4 regions of the Kribbella sp. NPDC020701 genome follow, and region 3 is predicted to be linked to each of the others. Evidence: riboswitches for the same ligand, from Rfam matches in the RefSeq annotation. Region 3 holds a riboswitch; each other region holds the start of a gene.
The links. Region 3 has a riboswitch for ZMP and ZTP ahead of ACZ3HV_RS16735 (5-aminoimidazole-4-carboxamide ribonucleotide transformylase). Riboswitches for the same ligand answer to the same signal wherever they lie in the genome.
Positions count from the first base shown of each region.

Region 1: linked by a shared signal. The riboswitch ahead of ACZ3HV_RS34485 (glycine hydroxymethyltransferase) and the one ahead of ACZ3HV_RS16735 (5-aminoimidazole-4-carboxamide ribonucleotide transformylase) in region 3 are both predicted to bind ZMP and ZTP.
Region 2: linked by a shared signal. The riboswitch ahead of ACZ3HV_RS10670 (bifunctional 5,10-methylenetetrahydrofolate dehydrogenase/5,10-methenyltetrahydrofolate cyclohydrolase) and the one ahead of ACZ3HV_RS16735 (5-aminoimidazole-4-carboxamide ribonucleotide transformylase) in region 3 are both predicted to bind ZMP and ZTP.
Region 4: linked by a shared signal. The riboswitch ahead of ACZ3HV_RS11775 (metallophosphoesterase) and the one ahead of ACZ3HV_RS16735 (5-aminoimidazole-4-carboxamide ribonucleotide transformylase) in region 3 are both predicted to bind ZMP and ZTP.

Region 1 is NZ_JBVHFT010000017.1:174,807-180,274, forward strand. It holds gene ACZ3HV_RS34480 (acyl-CoA dehydrogenase family protein) at 1-1,597, shown strand, start outside; ZMP/ZTP riboswitch at 1,595-1,676, shown strand; gene ACZ3HV_RS34485 (glycine hydroxymethyltransferase) at 1,705-3,153, shown strand; gene ACZ3HV_RS34490 (GbsR/MarR family transcriptional regulator) at 3,338-3,817, shown strand; gene ACZ3HV_RS34495 (amidase family protein) at 3,777-5,075, opposite strand; gene ACZ3HV_RS34500 (glycoside hydrolase family 9 protein) at 5,085-5,468, opposite strand, start outside.
Region 2 is NZ_JBVHFT010000004.1:96,385-101,852, forward strand. It holds gene prcB (proteasome subunit beta) at 1-470, shown strand, start outside; gene prcA (proteasome subunit alpha) at 507-1,358, shown strand; gene ACZ3HV_RS10660 (NUDIX hydrolase) at 1,355-1,981, shown strand; gene ACZ3HV_RS10665 (beta-N-acetylhexosaminidase family protein) at 1,978-3,741, shown strand; ZMP/ZTP riboswitch at 3,742-3,830, shown strand; gene ACZ3HV_RS10670 (bifunctional 5,10-methylenetetrahydrofolate dehydrogenase/5,10-methenyltetrahydrofolate cyclohydrolase) at 3,859-4,701, shown strand; gene ACZ3HV_RS10675 (phytanoyl-CoA dioxygenase family protein) at 4,703-5,468, opposite strand, start outside.
Region 3 is NZ_JBVHFT010000006.1:237,040-242,507, forward strand. It holds gene ACZ3HV_RS16725 (acetolactate synthase large subunit) at 1-1,511, opposite strand, end outside; gene ilvD (dihydroxy-acid dehydratase) at 1,792-3,459, opposite strand; ZMP/ZTP riboswitch at 3,603-3,685, shown strand; gene ACZ3HV_RS16735 (5-aminoimidazole-4-carboxamide ribonucleotide transformylase) at 3,702-4,613, shown strand; gene ACZ3HV_RS16740 (MMPL family transporter) at 4,610-5,468, opposite strand, start outside.
Region 4 is NZ_JBVHFT010000004.1:323,749-329,216, reverse strand. It holds gene ACZ3HV_RS11800 (helix-turn-helix transcriptional regulator) at 1-793, opposite strand, end outside; gene ACZ3HV_RS11795 (DinB family protein) at 868-1,425, opposite strand; gene ACZ3HV_RS11790 (helix-turn-helix transcriptional regulator) at 1,481-2,431, shown strand; gene ACZ3HV_RS11785 (DUF1905 domain-containing protein) at 2,424-2,726, shown strand; gene ACZ3HV_RS11780 (cysteine hydrolase family protein) at 2,784-3,338, shown strand; ZMP/ZTP riboswitch at 3,350-3,426, shown strand; gene ACZ3HV_RS11775 (metallophosphoesterase) at 3,453-4,325, shown strand; gene ACZ3HV_RS11770 (LysR family transcriptional regulator) at 4,387-5,253, opposite strand; gene ACZ3HV_RS11765 (cysteine dioxygenase family protein) at 5,328-5,468, shown strand, end outside.

The sequences.
Region 1 (5,468 bases), on a different contig from region 3:
TCCCCCACTGCAAGGGGTGAACTTCTTCACGCGCGACACGGCGCTCGGTGACGCTCTGCGCCCGTACGCCGCTCTCGCCGACGATGCCGGTCTGGCCCGGATCGGCGCGGTCGCGGGCTCCGAAGAGGCCCTCGCGCAGGCTCTCCCGGCCAACCAGCACCCACCGGTCCTGCGCACCCACGATCGCTACGGGAACCGGATCGACGAGGTCGAGTTCCACCCGTCCTGGCACTGGCTGATGGAGCGCGCGGTTGGGTTCGGGCTGCAGGCCGCGCCGTGGACGAGCGAATCGCCGTCGCCGCACCTGACCCGGGCCGCCGGGTTCTACGTCTGGTCCCAGGTCGAGCCGGGGCATGTTTGCCCGATCTCGATGACGTACGCCGCGGTCCCCGCGCTCAGGGCGGACGAGCGGCTGGCGAAGGCGTGGATCCCGCAGCTCGCCTCGACGTCGTACGACGTACGCCGGTTGCCGGCCGCGGAGAAATCCGGGGTCCTCGCGGGGATGGGGATGACCGAGAAGCAGGGTGGCTCGGACGTCCGGGCGAACCTGACCACCGCGACGCCGGCCGGGGACGACGGTGAGTACCAGCTGAACGGGCACAAGTGGTTCTGCTCGGCGCCGCAGGTCGACGTCTTCCTGGTACTCGCGCAGGCGCCGGACGGGCTGAGTTGCTTCGTCGTGCCGCGGGTGCTTGCCGATGGCAACCGGAACACGTTCGCGCTGCAGCGACTGAAGGACAAGCTCGGGAACCGCTCGAACGCGTCCAGCGAGGTCGAGTTCCACAACACCATCGGCTACCGCCTGGGCGACGAGGGCGCCGGCGTCCGAACCATCATCGAGATGGTCGCCGCAACCAGACTCGACTGCGTCCTGGGCTCTGCGGCTCTCCAAAGACGCGCCCTGGTCGAAGCCCTCTGGCACACCCGCCACCGCTCGGCGTTCGGTGGGTTGCTCGCCGACAAGCCGGTGATGCAGAACGTCCTCGCGGACCTGGCGCTCGAGAGTGAGGCGGCGACCGCGCTGGGGATGCGTCTTGCTGCTGCTGTCGACGCCTCCCTGAACGGTGATGAACAAGCTGCAGCATTCCGGCGGATTGCGCTGCCGCTCGCGAAGTTCTGGGTTTGTAAGCGGACTCCGTTCATGGTGGCTGAGGCGTTGGAGTGTCTGGGTGGGAACGGGTTCGTGGAGGAGTCCGGGCTGCCTTTGCTGTTCCGGGAGTCGCCGTTGAACTCGATCTGGGAGGGCTCCGGCAACGTGAACGCGCTGGATGTGCTGCGGGCGCTGCGGAAGCCGGAGTCGCTGGAGGCGTGGCTGCTGGAGGTTGGCGCAGCGCGGGGTGCGGACGAGCGGTTGGACGCCGCGGTGAACGACGTACTGCAAGCGCTTGCTGACGCCGCGGACGCCGAAGCCGGAGCCCGGCGGCTGGCTGCGCGGATGGCCCTGTGCCTGCAGGCGTCACTGCTGGTCCGGCACTCGACGCCCGAGGTCGCGGACGCGTTCGTCGCGTCGCGGCTGGCCAACGAATGGGGCGGTGTGTTCGGGACGCTCCCGCGGACGACACAGTTCCCGCTGATCATCGAGCGCGCGATAGGGTGACCGCGTCGCGACTGGCGCGCTGAGGTGGAGAACCACCGGGGAGCGAAAACCGTCGGCACCGTGCGCCTGGGTGCCTTCGACCCACTGCAACCGCAGGAGAGACAACGATGACTCAACCCTTCGATGCCGCCGCCGCATCGGCCGCGTATCGCAACGCGCTCGAGGTGATCGGCGCGGTGGAACCGACCATCGCCGGCGCGATCAAGGCCGAACTGGCCGACCAGCGGTCCTCGCTGAAGCTGATCGCGAGCGAGAACTACGCCTCCCCCGCCACCTTGCTGACGATGGGCAACTGGCTCTCGGACAAGTACGCCGAGGGCACCATCGGGCACCGTTTCTACGCCGGCTGCCAGAACGTCGACACCGTCGAGCAGACCGCGGCCGACCACGCGACGGCTCTGTTCGGCGCGCCGCACGCCTACGTCCAGCCGCATTCCGGCATCGACGCGAACCTGGTCGCCTTCTGGGCGATCCTGGCCCAGCGGATCGAGTCCCCGGCGCTGGCCGAGGCGGGAGCGAAGCACGTCAACGACCTGTCCGACGAGGACTGGACCAAGCTCCGCAAGGCGCTCGGCGACCAGAAGATGCTCGGCATGTCGCTGGACGCCGGCGGTCACCTGACCCACGGCTTCCGGCCGAACATCTCCGGCAAGATGTTCAACCAGCACTCCTACGGCACCGACCCGGAGACCGGGCTGCTCGACTACGACGAGGTCGCGCGCAAGGCGCGGGAGTTCAAGCCGCTGATCCTGATCGCCGGCTACTCGGCGTACCCGCGCAAGGTGGACTTCGCGAAGATGCGCGAGATCGCCGACGAGGTCGGTGCGACGCTGATGGTCGACATGGCCCACTTCGCCGGCCTGGTCGCGGGCAAGGTGTTCACCGGCGACTTCGACCCGATCCCGCACGCGCACGTCACCACGACCACCACGCACAAGTCGCTCCGCGGCCCGCGCGGTGGCATGGTGCTCTGCCAGCCCGAGTACGCCGACTCCGTCGACCGTGGTTGCCCCATGGTGCTGGGCGGTCCGCTCAGCCAGACGATGGCCGCCAAGGCGGTCGCGCTCGCAGAAGCCCGGCAGCCGTCGTTCCGTGAGTACGCGCAGGCGATCGCGGACAACGCGGTCACGCTGGCCGAGGGCCTGATGAAGCGCGGCGTGAAGCTCGTGACGGACGGTACGGAGAACCACCTGGTCCTGCTCGACGTCTCGTCGTACGGCATCACCGGCCGGCAGGCCGAGTCGGCGCTGCTCGACGCCGGCATCGTGACCAACCGGAACGCGGTACCGCGTGACCCGAACGGCGCCTGGTACACCTCGGGCGTCCGGATCGGCACGCCGGCGCTGACCACCCGCGGCTTCGGTGCCGACGAGTTCGACCGGGTCGCCGAGCTCATCGTCGACGTCCTCTCCTCGACCACGCCGACGACGACGTCCGCCGGTGCGCCCTCCAAGGCGAAGTACGTGCTCGCCGACGGCGTCGCGGACAAGACCAGGGCGGCCTCGGCCGAGATGCTCGACAAGCACCCGCTGTACCCGGGCCTCGAGCTCAGCTGAGTTCCACCGCGCCCGCTCCCACGCTTGTGGGAGCGGGCGTTTTCCGTTGCGGCATCAGTACGGCGGCCGGCACCGCGCCGGCGACCGCGATTGCTGCCGAGACCCACATGGTCGGAGTCATGAACGTCGAATTATCAGGAGTTTGTGATAGTTGCGATACATCAGATTACTGTACTCTTCAACCATGAGTCGGGAGCCCAGTCCGGAAGAGATCAGCCAGTTCGTCGAGCGCTTCGCCGGAGTGCTGGCGAACAGCGGCGTCCCGACGATGTCCGCCCGGGTGATGGGCCGGATGCTGGTCAGCCCGACCGGCACGATGACCGCGGCCGAGCTGGCCGAGTCGCTCAAGATCAGCCAGCCTGCCGTCTCCGGCGCGGTCCGTCAGCTGCTCCAGGTGTCGTTCATCTCGCGCGAGCGGTTGCCCGGTTCACGCAAGGATCACTACCGGATCCGCGACGATGTCTTCGCCGCGATCCTGGAACGCCGCAATGACGCCCTCGGCGAGTGGGAGTCCAGCAGCCGGGCCGGCGTCGCCCTCTTCGGCGCCGACTCCCCCGTCGGCCGGCGGCTCACCGATGCCGCCGACTTCTTCGCCTTCATCAAGACCGACCTCGACCAGATGATCAAGAACTGGCGCGCGGAGCGCCCACGGACTGACGGATGAGCTCTGGCCGCGGCAGGGCAACCTGGATCCGCCGTGCCACCGCCAAGGCAACGTCGTCCGCACCGTGCGGCGCGACAACCTGAACACCCACCGGCAGTCCGTCCGCCAGACCCGCCGGCACGCTCACCGCGGGATGCCCAGTCACATTGAAGGCCCAGCACGGATCGCCGGTGACGATGCTCTCCTCGTGCTGATCGTAGCCATGGGCAACAGTCAGCGTGGTCGGGGTGACGAGCGCGTCCACCGCCGCGAACAGGTCCGCGAGCGCGGTGTTGTTGTGATCCCGCACCTCCCGCGCCCGATTCGCCGCGGCCGCCTCAGCGCCCCGTCCGGCATCCAGCCCCGACAGCACCGACCACGCATCCTCGGTAGGCAGCAACTCGAGCGGTACGTCGACCACCACGACGTCAGCCCGAGCCAGTCGCTCCCGGATCACCCGGTCAACCGCCGGGTCAGCCGGCTCAATGCCAAGGGTGGACCGATAAGCAACCCGCACCCCGCCGCCGCCTCCACCGGCCTCGCCGCACTCTCCGGCCCCGCCGGCTCCACCGGGCCAGCTCGCGACGGACGGGACGGGCCAATGCGGGAGCGCCGTCGGATCCAGCCGGTGGGGACCGCTGGCGATGCTCGTCGCCAGGATCACGTCATCGAGGTCGGCCCCGATGAAGCCCGCCGTGGTGAGTCCGCCAAGAGGCCGACCACCCGGCCGCGGGATGCGCCCGTACGTGCCCTTGAACCCGACCACCCCACAGAACGCGGCCGGGATCCGCAACGACCCTCCACTGTCTCCACCACTCGCCAGCGGCACGACGCCTGCCGCAACAGCCGCGGCTCCACCAGCCGTCGATCCACCGGGCGACCGCGACAAATCCCAAGGATTGCGGGTGTAATCCCGCCCGTTCCACCCGAAGGTCTGCGAGATCGCCCCCGGTCGAGCCCGAGTCGACCGACCGATCGCGATCGCACCGGCCGCGAGCAGCCGCTCGACGATCGGCGAGCCCGGCGGCGTCCGCCCCTTGATCAGGAACGGCACCCCGGCAAGCAGACCAGCCGGCTCCAACCGCTCGGCGGCGGCCCGTGCACCGGCACCATCCAACTCCTCGAGGAAATGCAAGACCGGGTCGAGGCGCTCGGCGGTATCGAGCGCCTCTTCGACGACCTCGAGAGCAGTCCGGACCCCCGACCGCACCTCCGCCGCGATCGAAACCGCAGTCGCTCGGCGACCAGCGCGGACGTTCTCCCGGTCGGGCTGAAGCACCGGGTGAGTTTAGCGAGTGAGGGCGTACACGGCGATCGCGGCGAAGTCGTCGGCGGGTTCGGAGGCTTGCCAGGAGCGGACGTCGTCGACGTACCGGGATCCGTGGCCGGTGAACTCGGCGTACCGGTCGACACCGTCGGCGGGACAGGGGTTCATGCCGTCGAGGTGGTCGCCGAGGCCCTCTTCGAAGAGCTCCTCGGAGTTCGGCCCGTTGACGACCGCGCCGGTGAGCTCGCGGCCGAGGATGTTCGCGATCTGGTGATGCGGACAGCGCTCGGCGTTCTGCCCGACGCCGACCATGAACGACACACCCCATGCGTTCGCGCCGAAGTTCCAGGCGAGTTGCTGGTTGCCGAAGTCGTCGTACCGCCGGTCACCGGTCACCTTCCGGTA
Region 2 (5,468 bases), on a different contig from region 3:
TGAGCCTGGACGGCAAGGCCAACCGGCTGAGCGCGCTGATCCGGGGCAACCTGGCGATGGCGTTGCAGGGCCTGGCCGTGGTGCCGCTGTTCGCGGGCTACGACCCGGACCTCAAGGGTGGCCGGATCTTCTCCTACGACCCGACCGGCGGGCGGTACGAGGAGACCCACTTCCACAGTGTCGGCTCGGGGTCGGTGTTCGCCCGTGGTGCGCTGAAGAAGCTCTACCACGAGGACGCGTCCGTGACGGACTGCGTCACGGCCGTGATCCAGTCCCTGATCGACGCCGCCGACGACGACTCGGCGACCGGCGGTCCGGACATGCTGCGGCGGATCTTCCCGGTGGTCGGTGTGGTCACCTCGGACGGCTACCAGCGGCTGCCGGAGGACGAGGTCGCCGCCATCGTGGACGCGGTCTGGGCCGAGCGGCACCGGCGTCCCGACGGCCCCGCCACGGCGTCATTGACCTGATCCCGATCGACTGACACATAGAGGACGACACCTTCGATGAGCGTTCCGTTCTACGTCTCGCCCGAGCAGCTGATGCGGGACCGGGCCGACTTCGCCCGCAAGGGCATCAGCAAGGGCCGCAGCGCGATCGCGCTGCAGTACGCCGACGGCATCCTGTTCGTCGCGGAGAACCGCTCGCCCGCGTTGCACAAGGTCGCCGAGATCTACGACCGGATGGCGTTCGCCGCCGTCGGCCGGTACAACGAGTTCGAGAACCTGCGGATCGCCGGCGTCCGGCTGGCCGACATGCGGGGGTACTCCTACGACCGGCGCGACGTCACCGGCCGGGCGCTGGCCAACGCGTACGCGCAGACCCTCGGCGCGATCTTCTCCTCCGGCGGTGAGAAGCCGCTCGAGGTGGAGATCCTGGTCGCCGAGATCGGCGCCAGCACGGCCGAGGACCAGATCTACCGGCTCACCTACGACGGCTCGATCGCGGACGTCCGCGGGTACGCCGTGATGGGCGGGCCGGCCGAGACGGTCGCGGACTATGTCGGCGAGCACTTCAAGGAGGGCATCTCGCTGGCCGGGGCGCTGCGGCTGGCCGTGGACGCGCTCGGCCACGACAGCGGCGAGGTCCGGCAGCTGACCTCGGACCAGATCGAGGTCGCCGTCCTGGACCGGACCCGGACGCAGGTGCGCAAGTTCAAGCGGATCTCCGAGGAGACCCTCGAACGCATCCTGTCCGAGTCCCGCCCGGACTCCGAGCCGGCCAAGCCGACCGAGGACGCCCCGGTGGCCGGGGAGACCACGACGGCCACGGCCGACGAGGCACCGGTCGTCCCGCCGGAGAACGACGCACCCGTCGCTCCACCGGAGGAGCCCGGTGGCGACAACCGGCCGCTGTGAGCAAGCAGATCGATGGCGCAGCCGCCGCGGACTCCGCGGCGGCTGCGCTGTCTCGTCCCGGTGACCCGCAGCCGTGGGAGTTGCTGGGAGAAGAGCCGGGGTTTCACCGGTTCCTGACCGTGAACCTGCGGCGCTACCGGATGCCGGACGGGCGCGAGGTCGAATGGGACGTGTTCGGCCCGAAGTCGGCGGACGGGATCACGTCGGGCATCACCGTGCTGCCGCTGACCCCCGACGGCCGCATCGTCACCATCCGGATGTTCCGCGCGGGACCCGACCGGATCGTCACGAACCTGCCCGGCGGTCTGGTCGAGCCGGGGGAGGACCCGGCGCTGGCCGGCGCCCGCGAGCTCGAGGAAGAGACCGGGTACACCTGCGAGTCGCTCGACCTGGTCGGCTGGCAGTGGTCGTCGGCGTCCTCGACCTATCGCAAGTACGTCGCGATCGCCCGCGGCTGCCGTCCGGACGGGAAGCAGGCGCTTGACGAGACCGAGGACTGCGTCCCGGTCGAGCTGACTGTGGATGCTTTCCGCGCTGAACTCCGGACACCGGGCGCGATGACGGGGATCGACGCGGCCTATCTCGCCCTCGATCATGCAGGGCTTCTCCAGGAGCAGTCATGACACCTGAGCCTCAGCAGACCACCCGCCGCGACGACGGGTTCGATCTCGGTGACACCGTCGCGCTTGTGCACGGCTCGGCCACCGATGCCGACGCCGAGCGCGTCGTCCGCGAGACGCTCACGAAGGCCGGCGTACGCACCATCTCCGACGGGCCGGCGGAGGTGACTGTCTGGCTCGGCGGGAGCGCGAGCACGCTCGAGCAGCTCGGTGTCGCGCCGGCCGGTTTGCTGCCGGCCGAGGGGTACGTCGTGGCCGTCGGCGCTCAGCAGGTCGTACTCGACGGGGTCGATGCCCGCGGCATCTATTACGCCGCGCAGACCTTCGCACAGCTTGTCCAGGGCAACCATGTGGACGGCGTCGAGATCCGCGACTGGCCGACAATGCGGTACCGGGGTTCGATCGAAGGCTTCTACGGTACGCCGTGGTCGCACGCGGACCGGCTCGATCACCTGGACTACCTCGGCGCGCACCGGATGAACACCTACGAGTACGCCCCGAAGGACGACCGGTACCACCGCGAGCAGTGGCGCGACCCGTACCCGGCGGACAAACTGGCCGAGCTCGGCGAGCTGATCGATCGCGCCCGGCGGAACAAGGTCGACTTCACCTTCGCGCTCTCGCCGGGCCTGTCGATGCGCTACACCGAGGAGGCCGACTTCCGGGCGTTGATCGCGAAGTTCGAGGCGCTGTACGCGCTGGGTGCGCGGGCGTTCAACGTGGCCCTGGACGACATCGAGTACGAGACATGGCACAGCGCCGACGACGAGGAGAAGTATGGCCCCGGCGGCGGTGGCGCCGGGCTGGCGCAGAGCGAGCTGCTGAACCGGATCCAGCGCGAGTGGGTCGAGACCAAGCCGGACCTCGCGCCGCTGCAGATGGTCCCGACCGAGTACTACAACGTCGACGAGACACCGTACAAGCAGGCGCTGCGGGAGCAGATGGACAGTGCGGTGGTCGTGCACTGGACCGGCATCGGCGTCGTACCGGAGGCGATCACCAGCGCCCAGGCGGCTGAGGCGAAGGCGGTGTTCGGGCACGACATCCTGATCTGGGACAACTACCCGGTCAACGACTACGCGGCCGGGCGGATCCTGCTCGCGGCGTACAGCGGCCGCGAGCCGGGCCTCGCGGACCACGTCGTCGGCGTGATCTCGAACCCGATGAACCAGGCCGGGGCCAGCAAGCTCGCCCTCTACTCGTTCGCGGAGTTCGGCTGGAACCCTGCGACGTACGACGAGCAGGCGTCCTGGCACCGCGCGATCGCGGAAACGGCCGGGGGAGACGCCGAGACGATCGCGGCGCTCGAGATCTTCGCCGACCTCACCACCTACGACGGGAAGCTTCATCTCGCGAACGCCCCGGCGCTGACCGCGAAGACCGCCGCGTTCTGGCGGACCTGGGATGCGGGTGACCTGGCCGGCGCGATCGCGGACCTCGAGCCGTACTTCGAAGCGATCGAGAACGCACCGGGTCAGATTCGCCAGGGCGTGATCGACCCGGCGTTCGCCGACGAGGCGGATGCCTGGCTCGACGCGGCCTTCTACTGGGGTCAGGCGCTGCGCCAGGCCCTTCGCGTCCTCGAAGCCGGCGCCGAAGGTAATAGCTCGGACGTCGCCACCGGCCGGGACCAGATCAACCACCTGGTCACGCAGGCCGAGGAGATCCGTGACATCCGGCTCCCGCACTCCAAGACCCACCCACGCATCGGCGACGGCGTTGCCGACACCTTCATCAGCCGGGTGACCGACTCGGTATCCTGAGCGATGGACCGCGACTGGCGTTGAGGTGGAAGACCACCGGGGAACGGTCTGCCGGAGATCCGGCTGCGCCGCGCGCCTGGGCATCTGACCTGTAGTCGACGCCCGAAGGAGCGCGCCATGACCGCCGAACTGATGATCGGGACCGACATCGCCGCCGAGATGGTGGCGAAGGCGGCCGAGCGAGCCCGCGAACTGCGGGAGCGGACGGGCGTGCAGCCGTGTCTGGCGACCGTACTGGTGGGGGACGACCCCGCGTCGGCGACGTACGTGCGGATGAAGCAGAACCGGTCGAAGAAGGCCGGGATCGCGTCCCGGAGCGTCGTACTGCCCGCGGAGACGACGACCGAGGAGTTGGTCGCCGAGGTGACCAAGCTGTCCCAGGACCCCGAGGTGCACGGGATCCTGCTGCAGCACCCGGTGCCGGCGCAGATCGACGAGCGGGCCGCGTTCGAGGCGATCGACCCGGGCAAGGACGTCGACGGCGTGACGATGCGGTCGTTCGCCGCGATGGCGTTCGGCGATCCCGGGTTCCGGTCCGCGACGCCGGGCGGGATCATGCGCCTGCTCGAGGCGTACGACGTGCCGATCGCCGGAGCACACGCCGTCGTCATCGGCCGCAGCCCGATCCTGGGCAAGCCGGTCGGGATGTTGCTGCTGGCATCGAATGCGACCGTCACCTACACGCACTCGCGGACCACGGACCTGCCGGACATCGTCCGGACCGCGGACATCGTGATCGCCGCGGTCGGCAAGCCGAACTTCGTCCGCGGTGACTGGCTCAAGCCGGGCGCGGTCGTGGTCGACGCGGGGTACAACGAGGGCAACGTCGGTGACGTCCACTTCGAGGAGGCGGCCCAGGTCGCCCGCCTGATCACGCCGGTTCCGGGCGGTGTCGGGCCGATGACGATCGCGCTGCTGCTGGAGCAGGCCGTCGACGCCGCTGAGGCTCAGGCGGGCTGAGTCAGCGGTCGCACCCGCCGTCCTTGTCCCGGCGGGAATGCGGCCGGGCAAGATCGTCGATGCCCTTGTACGCGTACGGATCGCTCCCGGCCACCATCACGATGTCGCGGTAGTCGTGCTTGCCGACATGGACTCCGGATGGCACGGACTGCCAGGGGAGGAGCGACTCCGCGCTCATGTAATGGTTGGCGAGCGCCCGGCGGAGTCCGTGCCGGCCGGTGTTCGGCAATGATCGGTGCAGCAGGTAGCCGTTGAAGATCACCGCCGAACCCGCGGGCACCTCGACCGGGACCGCATCGCCGTCGGTGTACGGGAAGTCGAACGCCTCCACCGTGCAATCGAAGCGGAGATCGTCCTGCTCCCGGTCGGGATAGATGACCCCGCGACGGTGGGAGCCCGGCAGAACCCACAGGCAGCCGTTCTCCACGGTGGCATCGTCGAGCGCGATCCACACCGCGGTCAGCGAGCGATCCCTGGTCGGGATGAAGAACTCGTCCTGGTGCCACGCCTGGCCCGGCTTCCCCTCGGGCTTGATGAACAGCATCGACTGCATGGCCTTGACGTTCGGCCCGATCACCGCGGTCAGCGCCGCGACCACCCGTGGTGCCCGCAACGCCGCGAGCGCCACGTCGGACACCTTGTGCGGCTGGTGGATGCACAGGTACTGGCGCAGGACGTCCTCGGCCGGCTCGGCGGCCGGACCGCCGTCGATGACGCCGAGGTCACCACGGCACAGGGCCTCGGCCGCGGAATGGAGCGCGGTGACC
Region 3 (5,468 bases):
ATCTGGGCCGAGTGCAGGTCGGTGTTGGAGTAGCGCTTGTCGTAGAACAGCGTCTGCCACTGCCGGACCATGCCCAGCGACTGGTTGTTGATCACGGCAACCTTGATCGGAATGCCCTCGAGCGCGCAGGTGACCAGCTCCTGGTTGGTCATCTGGAAGCAGCCGTCACCGTCGATCGCCCACACGGTCTTGTCCGGGCGCGCGACCTTGGCTCCCATCGCGGCCGGCACGGCGTACCCCATGGTGCCGAGGCCGCCGGAGTTCAGCCAGTGGCCCGGCTTCTCGAACGGCAGGTAGTGCGCGGCCCACATCTGGTGCTGGCCGACGCCCGCGGTGTAGACGGCGTCCGGTCCGGCGATCTTGCCGATCCGCTCGATCACGTACTGCGGGGACAGCGTGCCGTCCTCGGGTTCGTCGTACGCGACCGGGTACTTGGCGCGGACCGCCTCCAGCTGGTGCCGCCAGGCGTCGTACGACGGGGTCCGGCCGGCGTTCGCGATCTCGGTGCGCATCGCGGCGACCAGGTCGGTGATGACCTCCTTGCAGTCACCGACGATCGGCACGTCGGCGGCGCGGTTCTTGCCGATCTCGGCCGGGTCGATGTCGGCGTGGATGACCTTCGCGTCAGGCGCGAACGAGTCGAGGCGGCCAGTCACCCGGTCGTCGAAGCGGGCACCGAGACAAATCAGGAGATCAGACCTCTGCAGGGCGCCGACAGCGGACACCGAGCCGTGCATACCTGGCATGCCGAAGTGCAGCTCGTGGGTGTCGGGCAGCGCGCCGCGGGCCATCAGCGTGGTGACCACGGGGATGCCGAGGAGTTCCGCGAGCTCCTTCAACTCGGCGGTGGCCCGGGCCCGGATCACGCCGCCGCCGACGTACAGCACCGGCTTCTCGGCGGCCGCGATCAGCCGGGCCGCCTCGCGCACCTGCTTGGGGTGCGGGCGGGTCACCGGCCGGTAGCCGGGCAGCGAGAGCTCGGTCGGCCACTGGAAGTCGACCTTGGCCTGCATCGCGTCCTTGGTCACGTCGACGAGCACCGGGCCGGGCCGGCCGGTGGAGGCGATGTGGAACGCCTCGGCCACCGTGGTGGCGATGTCGTTCGGGTCGTTGACCAGGAAGTTGTGCTTGGTGATCGGCATCGTGATGCCGCGGATGTCGGCCTCCTGGAAGGCGTCCGTACCGATCGCGGCGCTGGCGACCTGCCCGGTGATCGCGACCAGCGGGACCGAGTCCATGTACGCGTCGGCGATCGGCGTCACCAGGTTCGTCGCGCCGGGGCCGGAGGTCGCCATGCACACGCCGGTCTTGCCGGACGCGGAGGCATACCCCTGGGCGGCGTGGCCGGCGCCCTGCTCGTGACGTACCAGGATGTGGCGGATCTGGGTCGAGTCGAGCATCGGGTCGTACGCCGGGAGGATCGCGCCACCCGGAATGCCGAAGACGGTGTCCACTCCGGCATGTTCCAGTGCACGGATCAGAGCCTGTGCCCCGGTCAGCTGCTCACTCATGAGTGCCTTCCCTATGTCCTGTCACGATTTGACTGTCGCGACCGATCCATCCTCGCTTGTGGTTGTCTTCAGGTCTTCTCTGGGTCTCAGATAGTCGCCCTGGCAACAAAAAACCCCTTCCGCCGGTTGGCTGAAGGGGCGCGCTCGACTCGGTGGTCGCGTCAGTCGGCGCGCCGCACAAGTACGAGGAGAATCGATCGCATGTAGGCATTATTCGCCTCCGGCCCGCGACCGGGTCAAGTTCAGCACCGAGCTGTCTCATTTGATGAGATGACTGTCTTTAGATGCAGACCGCACCTTCGGAGGCCGAACGGACCAGGCGGGTGTACTTGCCGAGGACCCCCTTGGTGATCGCCGGGGTCTTCGGGGTCCAGCCCTGCTTGCGGCGTTCGAGTTCCGCTTCGGTGACGTGGAGATCGAGGGTCCGGTTCTTCACGTCGAGGGTGATCCGGTCGCCGTCCCGGACGAACGCGATCGGGCCGCCGTCGACCGCTTCGGGGGCCACGTGTCCCACGCAGAGTCCCGTCGTACCGCCGGAGAAGCGGCCGTCGGTGAGGAGCAGGACGTCCTTGCCGAGGCCCGCGCCCTTGATCGCGCCGGTCACCGCGAGCATCTCGCGCATGCCGGGGCCGCCCTTGGGGCCTTCGTACCGGATCACGACGACGTCGCCGGGGTTCAACTCCGGGACTGCGTCCATCGCAGCGCGTTCGCCGTCGAAGACTCGCGCCGTACCCTCGAACACGTCCGAGTCGAAGCCGGCGCTCTTCACCACCGCGCCTTCCGGCGCGAGCGAGCCGTGCAGGATCGTGATGCCGCCGGTGCCGTGGATCGGCCTGTCGAGCGCGCGGATGATCGTGCCGTCGACGTCGGGCGGTGCGATGTCGGCGAGGTTCTCCGCCATCGTCTTGCCGGTGACCGTCAGGCAGTCGCCGTGCAGCAGGCCGGCGTCGAGGAGTGCCCGCATGACCACCGGGATACCGCCGACGCGGTCGACGTCGGTCATCACGTAGCGGCCGAACGGTTTCAGGTCGCCGAGGTGCGGGACCCGGTCGCCGATCCGGTTGAAGTCGGCCAGCGTCAGGTCGACCTCGGCCTCGCGGGCGATCGCGAGCAGGTGCAGTACGGCGTTCGTCGAGCCGCCGAGCGCCATCACGACGGCGATGGCGTTCTCGAAGGCCTCCTTGGTGAGGATCTGGCGGGCCGTGATCCCCTTCCGCAGCAGGCCGACCGCGGCCTCGCCGGACTTGCGGGCGTAGCCGTCGCGGCGACGGTCGACCGCGGGCGGTGCGGCCGAGCCCGGCAGCGACATCCCGAGTGCTTCGGCGGACGCGGCCATCGTGTTGGCTGTGTACATCCCGCCGCAGGCGCCCTCACCGGGGCAGATCGCGCGCTCGACCGCATCGACCTCGTCCTGGGTGATCAGGCCGCGAACACACGCGCCGACCGCCTCGAACGCGTCGATGATCGTGACGTCCTTGTCGCCGAGCTTGCCCGGCATGATCGACCCGGCGTACAGGAACACCGACGCCAGGTCGAGCCGGGCCGCGGCCATCAGCATGCCGGGCAGCGACTTGTCGCAACCGGCCAGCAGCACCGAGCCGTCGAGTCGCTCGGCCTCCATCACGGTCTCGACCGAGTCGGCGATGATCTCGCGGCTGACGAGTGAGTAGTGCATGCCGACATGGCCCATCGAGATGCCGTCGGACACGCTGATCGTGCCGAACTCGAGCGGATAGCCGCCGGCCGCGTGCACGCCTTCCTTGACCGCCTTCGCGAGCCGGTCCAGGGACAGGTTGCACGGGGTGATCTCGTTCCAGCTCGAGGCGACCCCGACCTGCGGCTTCGCCCAGTCGTCGTCCCCCATCCCCACCGCCCGGAGCATCCCTCGGCTGGCGGTGGCTTCCAGGCCATCGGTCACTGTCCGGCTGCGAGGCTTCACATCGACCATGCCGCTCACTCTATTCGGTTGCCTACGCTGTGCCAGGTGAACCGACTCGAGGCCGGCTCGACGGGGATCGGATCGTGTATCTGCGTGAGTACGCGACCACCGCACCGCTCTACGACTGAACCGGCAGCTGGCGGGACTAGGCTGGGGATCACCGCGACTGGCGAGGGTGGAGTACCACCGGGGAGCGGAATCAACCAGCAAGGCGTCGTCCGCCTGGGCGCCTCCGATCTCGGAGGTGCTTGATGCGTTATGGGATGAATCCACATCAGACCGCGGACATGGTGGCGACTGGGCCGCGCGCTCCGTTCACGGTGGTGTCTGGCGAGCCGTCGTACATCAACGTGCTGGATGCGCTCACCGGGTGGCAGCTCGTGCGCGAGGCCTCAAACGCGTTCGGCGTGCCGGCGGCTGCGTCGTACAAGCATGTGTCGCCGGCTGGGGCGGCCTTGGGCTCGTCGGTGAGCGCGGCCTATCTGCGCGCTCGCGATGCCGATCCGAAGTCGTCGTACGGCGACTTTGTCGCGGTCTCGCATCCGGTCGACGCGGAGCTCGCCGGGGTGCTCAAGCGGGTCGTCTCGGACGGGATCATCGCGCCTGGGTACGACGAAGGCGTGGTCGGGACGTTGGCGGCGAAGAAGCGTGCGAGCTTCCTGGTGCTGGAGGCCGACCCGGCGTTCGAGCCGCCGGCGGCGGAGGTCCGCGAGTTCTACGGACTACGGCTGACGCAGCGGCGGGACGATGTACCGCTGACTCGTGAGCTGCTGGATCCGGCGGTGCCGGACGCCGCGGCCCGGGACTTGGTGCTGGGGTTGATCGTCGCCCGTTACACCCAGTCGAACACTGTGGTGATGGTGAAGGACGGCATGACGATCGGCGTCGGCGCCGGGCAGCAGTCGCGCGTGGACTGCACACGGCTGGCCGGCGAGAAGGCTCAGGCGTGGTGGGCCCGGCACTCGGCCGAACCGTTGACCGGCGTCTCGATGGTGTCCGACGGCGCACTTCCCTTCGTCGACAACATCGAGGAGGCGCAGCGGCACGGCGTCACGCACATCGCCGAGCCGGGCGGCTCGATCCGATCGGACGAGGTCGCCGCGGCCTGCGCCGAGCGTGGGATCAGCTGGTCACCGACCGGCGTACGCCTGTTTCGGCACTAGACCGGGGAGGTCTCGCGCGGTTTGGGTTCGGGGGCCGGCGGTGGCTCGCCACCTTCCAGCTGGATGTCGGGGATGATGCGGTCGAGCCACTTCGGCAGCCACCAGGCCCGGTCGCCGAGCAGCGTCATCACCGACGGGACGAGGATCATCCGGACGATACTGGCGTCGATCAGGACCGCGACGGCCATGCCGACCGCGAGCATCTTCACGGTCGGGTCGTCGTCGAGGACGAAGCTCAGGAACACCGCGATCATGATCGCCGCCGCGGTCGTGATCACCCGGGCGGTCGCGCCGATCCCGATGGCCACGGCGCGATGGCTGTCCTTCGTCTGCAGCCAGGCCTCGTGGACGCGGGACAGCAGGAAGACCTCGTAGTCCATCGACAGCCCGAACACGATCGCGAACATCAGCATCGGGACGAACGACGGGATCGGCACCTTCTCGTCGATGCCGACCAGGGAGGATCCCCAGCCCCACTGGAAGACCGCGACGATCACGCCGTACGCGGCGCCGACCGACAGCAGGTTGAGGACCGCGGCCTTGACCCCGATCAGCAGCGAGCGGAAGGCGACCATGAGCAGCAGGAAGGCCAGCAGGACGACCGCGCCGATCAGCCACAGCATCCGGCCGGCCACCTTCTCGGTGAAGTCGACGTACCCGGCGGTGGTGCCGACGACGTACGTGGGCTCGTTCTGCCCCGCGAGTACGTCGTCGCGGATCCGGTTGACCAGATCCTCGGTGTCCGCCGACGACGGCGAGGTGGTCGGAATGACGGTGATGATCGCTGTCGTACCGGCTTCGTTCGTGCTCGCGGGCTGTACAGCCGCAACGCCGGGGGTCTTCTGAAGCGTGGAG
Region 4 (5,468 bases), on a different contig from region 3:
CGGTGACCTTGAGTCGCACCCGGTCGCCGTCCATCCCGTCGACCTCGCAGTTGCGACCGAGCCGGTCCTGCATCACCCACACGAACCGCTCGTCCATCAGAACGGTCGCGGTCAGTCCGGAGCGCCGCTCCTCCATCCGGTCGACAATCTCGTCCCACGCGACGGATAGGTCGAAATCCGCCGGCTGCTCGAACGACTCCTCGGTCACCTCGGCCGACACCACCCGTTCGACCCGGAACGTCCGTTGGCCCTTGTCGGTGAGCGCGATCAGGTACCAGATGTCGTCCTTGTCCACGAGCCCGAGCGGATCCACGAGTCGCTCCGACTCCTCCCGGCCCCGGCCTTGGTAGACCAGTCGCACTGTCCGACGGCGTACGACGGCATCCTGCAGCCGGCGGACGAGCTCGGGGCGTTCCTTGACGTGCTCGCCCCAGCGGGCCGGGTCGATGACGACCGCCTCGGCGGCCGCTTGGGCGTGTTCGCGGAACGTGTCGGGCAGCGCGCGTACGAGCTTGCGGAGCGCGGCCTTCGCGTCCGGCGCGATGGACGCCGCCGGACCGACCAAGAGGAACAGCGCTTGGGCCTCGGTGGCGCTCAGACCACTAAGGTCGGTGCGCGCGCCGCCGATGAGCTGCCAACCGCCGTTGCGTCCGGGCTGTGGGTAGACCGGGATGCCGGCGGTCGACAGCGCCTCGAGATCACGGCGCGCCGTGGCGACGGAGATTTCCAGCTCCTCGGCGACCTCGGCGGCGGTCACCCGGCCACGGGCCTGCATGAGGAGCAGCACAGCCACCAATCGATCCGCTCGCACCTGCTGATCGTCGCAGACAAACCGCTCACCCGGTGCGCACTTTTGCTACCTGGTGCTTACGGTGCGGCGACCTCCTGGGGTGCGTCTTCGCCGACCAGGCCGTCGATGGACTCTCGGATCAGGTCGGCGTGGCCGGTGTGCCGCGCGTACTCCTCGATCATGTCGGCCAGGAGCCGGCGCAGGTTCGGTGAGCGGCCGTCCGGCCAGACGAGGCTGCCGGTCTGATCGAGACCGCCGTCCGCGATCGCCTCCGCCACCGAGGCACGCGAGCGGGTGACCGCGTCTCGCCACAGCTGCACGAGTTCCTCGGGGGAGTCGTCAGCCGCGGTCCGCCACTCCCAGTCAGGGTCGGAGTCCCAGTCGATCTTGTTCCACGGTTCGCCGGGGTCCCGGCCGTGCAGTCGGTGCGAGAACATGTCGGTCTCGACGAGGGCCAGGTGCTTGACGAGACCGCCGAGCGTCATCGCCGACGGGCCGAGCCGGGCGTTCATTCCGGCCGCGTCCAGCCCGCTGGTCTTCCACGCGAACGTCCGGCGATTGCGCTCCAGTACGCCCAGCATCGTCTCGACCTCGTCGCCCGCTGCGGGCAGTTCCATCACGGTGTTGTAGTCCATGGCCGGCACGCTACGCTCGGTTCCGGACGGTTCACTTCCGGAATGGTGAGGACCTGTGGCGTACGACGTGAGTCCGACGGCGCGGACGTTGATGGTGCTGGAGCTGATCCAGAACAGCCCGGGCATCACGGCCGACCAGCTGGGCGAGAAGCTCGGTGTCTCCGAACGGGCGGCCCGGCGGTATGTCGCGATCCTGCGCGAGGCCGACATCCCGATCGAGTCCGTCCGCGGTCCGTACGGCGGCTACCGGGTCGGTCGCGGACTGCGGCTGGCCCCACTGATGTTCACGACCACCGAAGCGCTCGGCCTGGTGATGGCCGTGCTCGAAGGACCACGCGGCGCCGCCGACCCGGTCGAGAACGCGCTCGGCAAGATCATCCGGGTCCTGCCCGAACACATCGCCCGCTCCACCGACGCCATCCGCCGCGTCCGTGCGCGCGCTCCCGACCCCGGCGTCCGTACGCCGGACCCTGAGATCACCGCAGCCCTGGTCGCCCAGAGCACCGCCGGCCGGCGCGTCATCATTCACTACCGTCGCCACCACGGCGAGGAGTGGCCGATGGACGTCGACCCGTGGGCGGTCGTCGTACGCCGAGGCCGTTGGTATCTCCTCTGCTGGTCGCACACGAAGAATTCCCGCCGCGTGCTCCGCGTCGACAGGATCACCAAAGTCGAGCCGCAAGGCGAGGAATTCACCGCACCCACCGACCTCGACCCACTGGCCGCCGTCGAAGAACACCTGGCCATGGGCTGGAAATACCCCATCGAGGTCATCATCGACGCCCCGCGCGACGAGGTCGCCCACTGGATCTCCCGCAGCATGGGCCGCCTGGAACCCATCGATGACACCCACACCCGCCTCCTGGCCAGCACCGACGAGCCCTACTGGTACGCCGGCCAGCTGACCTCCCTCCCCGCCCCCTACCGAATCCTCCAATCCCCGGAATTGAAGACCGCGGCCCGCAACATAGCCCAACGCTTGCTGGAGGCAAGTAACAGTGAATGAGATCGAGTTTGCGGCGGAGATGTGGTACTGGCGGGGCCCGGCGCCTTGGTATTTCGTCACGGTGCCGGAGGACGAGTGCGCGTATTTCGAGGCGGAGTCGAACTTCGTGACATACGGGTGGGGGATGATCCCGGTGCAGGCCGAGATCGGGGACAGCGTGTGGGACACCTCGATGTTCCCGAAGGACGGGCGGTACATCCTGCCGGTGAAGGCGGCGGTGCGGCGGGCGGAGGATCTCGACGACGGCGACGTACCGACGGTGCGTCTGCGGCTACGGAGTTGGAAGGTCTCCTGAAACTGTCGGCGAGCGGGTCTAGCGTTCGTCGTATACCCGGGAAAGGCAGGGAACGGCATGTCCACGTTGTCAGATCGGCCGAACACGGCACTTGTGGTGATCGACGTCCAGAACGGTGTCGTCAGTGCGGCACACGAGCGCGATCAAGTGGTGTCCAACATCAGCACCCTGGTCGGCAAGGCCCGCGCCGGCGGAGTGCCGGTCGTCTGGGTCCAGCACTCCAGCGAGCACCTCGTGAAGGGCAGCGACGAGTGGCAGCTCGTCCCTGAGCTCAAACGTGACGATTCGGAGCCGCTCCTACACAAGACCTTCGCGGACTCCTTCGAGGACACCGACCTCGAGGACGTCCTCGCCACAGCCGGGATCGGCCGCCTCTTCGTCAGCGGCGCGCAGACCGACGAGTGCATCCGCTCCACCATCCACGGCGCCATGGTCCGCGGGTACGACGTGACCCTGGTTGGCGACGCGCACACCACCGAAGACCTGTCCGAGTACGGCGCACCCACCCCGGACAAGGTCATCGCCCACACCAACCTCTACTGGGAGAACCACCAGGCTCCCGGCCGTACCGCCGCCGTCCAACCCACCGCGGAGGTCACCTTCACCGACTGAGCTTGGGTAGTTTGGTCTCACACGACTGGCGAGGGTGGGCTACCACCGGGGAGTGACGCGACGGGCATCGACCGCCTGGGTGCCGACGGCAACGACATCCCAGGAGAGCTCGTCATGGCACATCGTGTTCTGCACCTGTCCGACACCCACGTCAGCCGCATCGGCCCCGACGAGGACGGCGTCGACGGCCTCGCCGCGCTCAACGGCCTGCTGTACGACGTACGCCGGGTCCCGGAGCTGGATCTGATCGTCGTCAGCGGGGACATCGCCGACGACGGGTCCGAGGAGGGCTGCACCGCGGTCCGCACGGCCGTGGGTGAGTTCGCCGCTGAGCGCGGCATTCCGCACGTCTACTGCACCGGGAACCATGACCGTCGCGAGGGCTTCACGGCCGCGCTCGGCTCGGGACACCTCGGACCCGACGGCTCGTCGATCGGCCGCTGCGCCGACGTCGCCGGTGCGATCGCGGCGGTGAGCGAGGTCGCGGGCCTCCGGGTCATCACCCTCGACAGCCTCATCCCCGACGAGACACACGGTGTGCTCGGCGACGACCAACTCGACTGGCTGGCCGCGGAGCTGGCAACACCCGCGCCGGCCGGGTCGATCGTCGTACTCCACCACCCGCCGATATCCGTCGACGCAATTCCGTACCTCGAGTCTGTCGTCCTGCAAGAGCCCGAGAAGTTGGCGGAAGTTGTCGCCGGGACCGACGTACAAGCGGTTCTGTGCGGCCACCTGCATCACCAATTGTCCGGCCGGCTCGGGGACGTTCCCGTGTGGGTGACGCCCGGCGTGGTCACCCGCGTCGACCTCACGGCCCCCAGCACCCTGGTCCGCGGCGTCCTCGGCGCCGGTGCAACCATCATCGACCTGGGCGGCCCCTTCGCCCCGATGTTCCACACCCTCCACGCCAGATCCCCCCAAGCCGGCACCGAGGTCTACGTCTACGACCCACTCACGGGAGCAGACGCGGCCGAGAACTCCTGAACCAGGCGCGGCACCCGGGGCTCAGCTTCGGGCCCGCGCGATTCAGCATGGGCGGGCCAGCTCACAGAACGGCGGTGTCGGCGAGGGCAGTGAGGAGGGCGCCGATCGCGGGTGGGTCGGGCGGTTCGCCGTACGTCGCGGCGTACACGTGGCGGCGGGACCCGGGGAGCTCGGTGGCGATGATGCCCTCGGCGTGGTGGGCGCGGAGGGCGAGACCGGGCATGGTCGTCACCCCGAGGCGGGCCGCGACGAGCGCCTGCATGACCACCATGTCGTCGGACGTGTAGCTGATCCGCGGCTCGTAGCCCTCGGCGGCGCACAGCGAAACCAGGTGCCTACGGCAACGATCGCAGCCGGCGATCCAGGTCGCGTCGCGGAGCCCGGGCAGCTCGACCGGCTGATCGGTCGACAGCACGTAGAGCGGATCGTCCAGCAGATGATGCAGTCGTATGCCGGACGGTTCCGGCTCGGTCTCGTCGTACCGGAAGACGATCGCGACGTCGATCTTGCCGGTGCGAAGCAGTTCGAGCGCCTCAGGCGGATGCGCGTCGAGGAGGTTGATCTCGAGGCCCGGGTGCTTGTCGGCCAGTGCCGCCACGGCCCGTGGCACGAGTGACCCGATCGCCGACGAGAAGCCGGCCAGGCGGATCCGGCCCGCGCTCAGACCGACGTGAGCGGCGAGTTCGGCGTCGACGGCGTCGATCCGGCCGATGATCTCGGCGGCTCGAGCAGCCAGCAGGCGACCAGCCTCGGTCAGCCTGATGCCACGACCGGCGCGCTGCAGGAGCTGCGCGCCGGTCTCAGCCTCCAAGCGCGTGAGGTGATGAGTGACAGACGGCTGCGAGTAGTGCAGCTCGCGAGCAGCGGCGGTGACCGAGCCGTGACGGGCGACTGCGTCGATGACGCGCAGCCTCGTGACATCGAGCATGTATCAAATCCATCTATGAGTAAGCACGAAACTTGGCATTAGACGTTATGGGTTGACCGGCGCACGCTCAAGACATGACGACAACATCGATCTCCACTAATGAACTGACCGACTTGATCGACGGCGTCCGTACCGCCATCGACCAGCACGCCGACTGGAACGGCACGGCGCAACTCGTGGCCGAGCAACTGCGCCGGCACCTGCCGACTCCCGAC